One region of the Fulvimarina fulva genome, then DNA from elsewhere that is predicted to be linked to it. Evidence: predicted binding sites of a transcription regulator. Region 1 holds the regulator's gene; the other holds the start of a gene.
What was found. The regulator PhoB, encoded in region 1, activates phosphate uptake and scavenging genes when phosphate is short. The targets are predictions, from matches to a motif close to TGTCATNNANCTGTCAT.
Positions count from the first base shown of each region.

Region 2: a site for PhoB is predicted at 1,857-1,873, ahead of phnF (phosphonate metabolism transcriptional regulator PhnF). Genes of this name have one in related genera too.

Region 1 is NZ_JBDJAC010000006.1:224,277-227,682, forward strand. It holds gene pstB (phosphate ABC transporter ATP-binding protein PstB) at 1-448, shown strand, start outside; gene phoU (phosphate signaling complex protein PhoU) at 734-1,471, shown strand; gene phoB (phosphate regulon transcriptional regulator PhoB) at 1,468-2,205, shown strand; gene ABDX79_RS10785 (dihydrodipicolinate synthase family protein) at 2,363-3,256, shown strand; gene thiD (bifunctional hydroxymethylpyrimidine kinase/phosphomethylpyrimidine kinase) at 3,261-3,406, opposite strand, start outside.
Region 2 is NZ_JBDJAC010000012.1:12,860-16,265, reverse strand. It holds gene murB (UDP-N-acetylmuramate dehydrogenase) at 1-1,033, shown strand, start outside; gene phnF (phosphonate metabolism transcriptional regulator PhnF) at 1,080-1,850, opposite strand; gene phnG (phosphonate C-P lyase system protein PhnG) at 2,003-2,488, shown strand; gene phnH (phosphonate C-P lyase system protein PhnH) at 2,488-3,093, shown strand; gene ABDX79_RS15460 (carbon-phosphorus lyase complex subunit) at 3,099-3,406, shown strand, end outside.

The DNA.
Region 1 (3,406 bases):
TGTCGCCTACGGTCCGAAGATTCACGGACTGGCCAAGAACAAGGACGAACTCGAGGAGATCGTCCATACGAGCCTCAAGCGCGCCGGCCTCTACAAGGAAGTGAAGGATCGTCTCGACGAACCCGGCACCGGGCTTTCAGGCGGCCAGCAGCAGCGCCTCTGCATTGCCCGTGCGATCGCGGTCTCGCCGGAGGTGATCCTCATGGACGAGCCGTGCTCGGCGCTCGATCCGATCGCGACCGCGACGGTCGAGGAGCTGATCGACGAGCTCAAGCAGAACTACACGATCGTCATCGTCACCCACTCCATGCAGCAGGCGGCGCGCGTCAGCCAGGTGACGGCGATGTTCCATCTCGGTGATCTGGCGGAATTCGGCGATACGGAGAAGATGTTCTCCAATCCCGATGACAAGCGCACCCAGGACTACATCACCGGTCGCTTCGGCTGATCGAGCCGCTGCTTGGCGGGTCCTGCACGTGCCGGGCCTGCCAAAGCAGGATGGCGAAACGTGTCATGACGTTTCGGATCACATCATGCGGCGGAACAAAGGCTAAGGGCGAAGTGCCGATCCCGGCGGATCGCATTCGCTCTCATACCGTATCCGGCCGATCAAGCCGGGGACGGTATCGAAGCCCCAAGCGGCGCGTGAGCGTCTTCAAATCCGTCATCGCGAAGCGATCAAACGGATTTCGTATCATGGGGCCAAACGCCCAATCTTTTGAGGGAGGTCAAGATGGCTTCGCATATCGTAACGTCCTACGAGGACGAGCTGAAATTCATCGTCCGCCGCATATCCGAGATGGGCGGGCAGGCCGAGCGGATGCTCGAACAGGCCGTCTCGGCCCTCGTGCGCGGCGATACCGCGCTCGCCCAGTCGGTCATCGCCGACGACGTGATCCTCGATGCGGCGCAGCGCGAGGTCGACGAGAGGGCGATCATGACCATCGCCAAGCGCCAGCCCATGGCGATCGACCTGCGCGAGATTGTCGGTGCGATCCGCATCTCGAACGATCTCGAACGCATCGGCGACCTCGCCAAGAATATCGCCAAGCGCGTACTCGCCGTTCACCACCACGCCCAGCCGAACCAGCTCGTGCGCGGCATCGAGCATCTGTCGGAGCTTGCGGTGGATCAGCTGAAGGATGTGCTCGACGCCTATGGAGAGCGCGACCACGAACGCGCCATCACGGTGCGTGACAACGACGAAGAGATCGACGCCGTCTATACCTCGATCTTCCGCGAACTCCTGACCTATATGATGGAAGATCCGCGCAACATCACCGCCTGCACCCATCTGCTCTTCAGCGCGAAAAACATCGAGCGCATCGGCGATCACGCAACCAACATTGCCGAGACGATTTTCTACATCAAGACGGGCGAAGAGATGGACGTGAACCGTCCGAAGGGAGACCGGTCGGCGACCGTGACCCAGAAAAGCATCGAGGAAGCTGTGGAAGGTGCAGCGGGATGAGCCTGCGTGTAACCGTCGTCGAAGACGAGGAGGCCCTTGGCGTTCTCCTGCGCTACAACCTCGAGGCCGAAGGCTACGACGTCGAGGTCATCGCGCGCGGCGACGAGGCGGATCTGCGCCTCAAGGAGGAAGCGCCCGACCTTCTGGTCCTCGACTGGATGCTGCCGGGCCTTTCCGGCGTCGAGATCTGCCGTCGGTTGCGCCAGCGCCCCGAGACGGCACAGCTGCCCGTCATCATGCTGACGGCGCGCGGCGAGGAGAGCGAGCGCGTTCAGGGGCTTTCGGTCGGCGCGGACGACTATATCGTCAAGCCCTTTTCCATGCGCGAGTTCACCGCGCGTGTGAAGGCGATGATGCGCCGCGCAAGCCCCGAAAAAGTGGCGAGCGTCCTGTCCGCGGGCGATCTCGAACTCGACCGTACGTCCCACCGGGTGCGCCGTTCGGGCCGCGAGCTGAAGCTTGGGCCGACCGAATTCAAGCTGCTCGAATTCTTCATGCAGTCGCCCGGCCGTGTCTTCACCCGCGAGCAGCTGCTCGACGGGGTCTGGGGCCGAGACATCTATGTCGACGAGCGAACCGTCGACGTTCATGTCGGCCGCTTGCGAAAGGCGATCAACCGGGCGCGTGACCGCGACCCGATCCGGACCGTGCGCGGAGCGGGCTATGCGCTCGACGAGCAGTTTCTCGCCAGCAAAGCCGCGCCATCGCGCGCGAGACTGAAGGAGGCAGGGTAGCGCGCTCGTTCGGCGCGCCCTGTCTCCCCGTTCATCACCAAAGGTCATAGGCCAATCGCCAAACGTCATGCCTGGCGGATTGCCTTGCATGCTATCGCCTGATTGCAGGGCGAGCGTCGGCGCGCGGCTTTCCCCTTGTTCCGATGGAGTTCGCCGAATGACCGTTGCCTCACCGTTTCACGGGCTGTCCGCCTTTCCGATCACACCGGCGGATCGCGAGGGCCGTGTCGATACGGAACTCCTCGGACATCTCGTCGAGCGTATCTGCCGCGCGGGCGCCGACTCCATCGGCCTTCTCGGCAGCACCGGCACCTATGCCTATCTGAGCCGCGCCGAGCGCCGCCGGGCGGTTCGTGCGGCCGCCGAATGTGTGAACGGCCGTCTGCCGCTCATCGTCGGCGTCGGTGCGCTGAGAACCGACGAAGCCCAGGCCCTTGCGCGCGATGCGGAGGAAGCGGGCGCGGATGCCCTGCTGATGGCGCCGGTCTCCTACACGCCGCTGACCGAGGAAGAGGTCTACCAGCACTTTCGCACTGTCGTGGGTTCGACGGCCCTCGACCTCTGCATCTACGACAATCCGAGCACCACCCGTTTTGCCTTCAGCCACGGTCTTCTCGAACGCCTTTCGAAGGTCGATCGGATCGTCGCGGTGAAACGGCCACCACCGTCCGACGGTGATTTCGGCGGCGAGATCGCCAAATTGCGGTCGCGGACGGGATTGGCGATCGGCTACAGCGCGGACTGGACGATGGCGCCGGCCCTTCTTGCCGGCGCCGATGGGTTTTACTCCGTCATCGCGGGCATGATGCCGGATCTGGCCGTGCGCCTTGCGGCAGCGGCACGTTCGGGCCGGGCATCGGAAGCTCAATGGCTCGACGGGGCATTCTCCGGGCTCTGGGAGGCTTTCAAAGCCTATGGCAGTCTGCGCGTCATGTATGCGCTGCTCGATAGTCTCGATCTCGGCAAAGCAGAACTTCCACGTCCGCTGCTTCCCCTCGGTTTTGCCGAACGCAGGCGGATCGAGACCGCGCTCGAAGCGCTGCTCGTGTGATCGGTCAGGCGGTGCCGATCCCCAAGCCGTGAAAATGATGCACAGGCCCCTGGCCTTCGCCGACCGATAGCGTGTCCGCGCCGGCAATGGCTGCCCCGATATAGGCTTTCGCCCGCTGGGCCGCTTCGATCGGGGAAAGCCTGAAGCCGA
Region 2 (3,406 bases), on a different contig from region 1:
CGCGAGAAACGAGACGCGGATGATCAGTGCCGATCCGAAGACTGTGGACGTTCAGGTGGGCTTCGACCTCACCCCGCGCAATACGCTCGGACTGGCCGCGAAAGCCCGCTTCGGTGCCCTCGTCAAAGAGGCGGACGAGATAGAACCGCTCGTCCGGTTCGCCGAGAGCGAGCAGCTTCCCCTCGTGGTGCTCGGTGGCGGCAGCAATGTCGTGCTCGGTCCCGAGATCGAGGCTGTGATCGCGGTTTTCGTGTCCAAGGGGCGCAAGATCGAACGCCGGGACGACGGCAGCATCCTTCTGACCGCGCAGGCCGGCGAGGACTGGCCGGATCTTGTGCGCTGGAGCGTCGAACAGGGATTTGGCGGGCTCGAAAACCTGGCCGGCATCCCCGGAACCGTGGGGGCCGCGCCGGTTCAGAACATCGGCGCCTATGGCGTTGAGCTTGCCGATCGCTTCGAGGCCCTGACCGCCTTCGACCGGGTGGAAAAGCGGTTCTGCGTCTTCCGCAAGGCGGATTGCCGCTTCCGCTATCGCCAGAGCGCGTTCAAGGACGAGCCGGGCCGATATATCATCGCGGAGGTCACGTTTCGCCTGCCCGGCGACTGGCGGCCGATCCTCGGCTATTCCGGTCTCGACAGGCTGCCGGAAACGGCCGATCCAAAGACAATCATGGAACGGGTGCTTGCCCTTCGCGGCGGCAAGTTGCCCGACTGGCGGCTTATCGGAAACGCCGGATCCTTCTTCCACAATCCGATCGTCTCGCAAGATGTGGCGGACGGGATCGAGGGCGTTCCGAAATATCCCCAGGCCGATGGCGCCGTGAAGCTATCGGCTGGGTGGCTTATCGAGAGCTGCGGCCTGAAAGGCTACCGGTCCGGCAAGGCAGGCGTCTACGAGAACCATGCCCTGATCCTCGTCAATCACGGTCAGGCCGACGCGAACGACATCGACGCCCTGTCGCGGATTATCAGGACTGCGGTGGAGGATCGCTACGGCATCGTGCTGCACCAGGAGCCGCTGGATATTCGCTAGTTTTTGCCGGCTTAGTGATCAATTTGCCGGCAAAATTGATGCCGTTTTAGGTGGTTTCCTCTTTCGAAGGCGCGGTTTTCTCGTCCTTCGTGTGATCGAAGAGAAGCTCGATCCGATCGGCCGCAAATCGGGTGCGGGCGGTCAGGATCGGCTCTCCCGAGAGGTCCACATCCACGCTCACCGTCACGAGAAGGGGCGCATGAGGCGCACAGCGCAGACGCTCGGCATCGCGCGGATCGGCGCTCTCGGCCGTCACCGCCGTGCGCAGCCGGCGATAGGCCGGAATGCCGCATTTCTCGAGCGCGCCGCTGATCGTCCCCGTCTCGGCATAGCCGCCGACAAGACCTGAGAACCGGCGTTCCACGCACCAGATGGTCGAGACGAGCACCGGCGCCTCGTCGGCGACCCGCAGCATCTCCAGCTTGATCAGCGGCTCGCCGACCGGGCATCCGAGTCGCGCCGAAACGTCGAAGGAGGCCCGTTCCCTGCCGCTTGCGACGAGCCGCCCGCCGGGCTCTTTCGCTGCCGCCCCGATCGTTTCCGTGAAGCGCGTCGTCGCGCCGACCGGATAGGACAAGCGGTTCGCCTGGGACGCCTCGACGAAGGTGCCCCGCCCGCGCTCTGCCCGCACGAGGCCCTTTTGCGATAGCGCCTGAAGGGCGCGGCGAACCGTATGGCGGTTTGCGGCAAAGCGCGCCGCGAGCCGGCTCTCCGGTTCGAGCATCCCGTCGATCCGCCCGGTCAGGATGTCGCTCTCCAGATGATCTGCGATGCGACGCCAGAGCGCCACGCCGTCGTCATGGGTTTGGTTTGTCATCGCACCTGTCACACGCCCGTCATCGCCCGCAGGCTAAACCAATAATCGAAGTTGTCTATACAAGTAGACAAATTTTGTCGGTAGGATCGGCCATAGGCGGCATCACGCCGTCGCCAAACGACAGAGCGCAGAGCATGGAAAGAGACGGGCCCATGGACGAGACGGAAAAGGGCGGAGCGAGCGATCCCGCGATCGCCGCGCGAAGGCGCGCGATGGCAGCGTTCGCGCAAGGGCCGACGGACTTTCTGGGCGAGGCCTGGGCGCGTCTCGGATCGCACCATGAGCTGAAACCCGTTCGAGGACCGGAGGTGGGGCTCGTCATGATCCGGGGCCGGATCGGTGGGGGCGGTGCGCCCTTCAATCTCGGCGAGGCAAGCGTCACGCGGGCCAGCATCCGATGCGGCGAGGGGGAGGCGGCCGTCGTCGGCCACGCGATGATCCTTGGCCGCGATACCGGGAAGGCCCGTCTGGCCGCGGCCTTCGATGCGCTCTGGCAGATGGACGACCAGCGTGAAACGGTCGAGAGCGACGTGGTGGCGCCGATCGAGGCGCTCCTTACGGCTGCCGAAACGAAGACGGCTGAGGAGACGGAGGCGACCCGCGTCGATTTCTTCACCATGGTTCGGGGCGAGGATTGATGAGCGCGCAGGCGATGTCCATGTCCGCAAACGTGGTCGAGGGCGGGTTCTCAGATCCGGTCTTCGATGCCCAGTCGGTCTTTTCGAGCCTCCTGCGCGCCATGAGCCGTCCGGGCGAGATCGCGCGGCTCGATCCGGGCTGCGCGCCGCCGGCACCGCTTTCTGCGGCGCAAGGAGCGATCCTGCTTGCGCTCGCCGACGCGGAAACGCCCGTTTTCATCGGCGTGCCCTCACCGACCCTCAAACGCTGGCTCGCTTTTCACACCGGTGCCCGCCTCGATGATGGCGAGCGCGCGGACTACGCGGTCGTCCAGCACCTCGATGCCGCGCTTTTCGATCGTTTGCCGCTCGGAACGCTCACCTATCCCGATCGCTCCGCAACGGTGCTGTGCGAGGTCGGGAGCCTGACCGACGGGCCTTCATACGAACTGACGGGACCGGGAATCGACGGCACGCGGATCATTTCGCCGCGCGGCCTTTCCGAAGGTTTTGCCGCGTTCAGGACCATGAATCGCGCGCTTTTTCCCTGCGGGCTCGATCTCGTCCTTACCTGCGGCCCCGACGTCCTCGCGCTGCCGCGCTCCACGACTGTCCGGGAGGTCTGATCCCCATGTATGTTGCGGTAAAAGGCGGCGAAAAGGCCATCGCGAACGCCCACCGGCTTCTCGACGACCGGCGGCGCGGCGATCGCTCGGTGCCGGCGCTGACCCTCGAACAGATCACGCAGCAGCTGGCGCTGTCCGTCGATCGCGTGATGGCGGAGGGCTCGCTCTACGATCCGGAGCTTGCCGCGATGGCTGTCAAGCAGGCGCGCGGCGATCTCATCGAGGCGATTTTTCTTTTGAGGGCCTATCGCACGACCCTTCCGCGCTTTGCGGCCTCGCGGCCGGTCGATACCGCGAATATGCGTCTCGAACG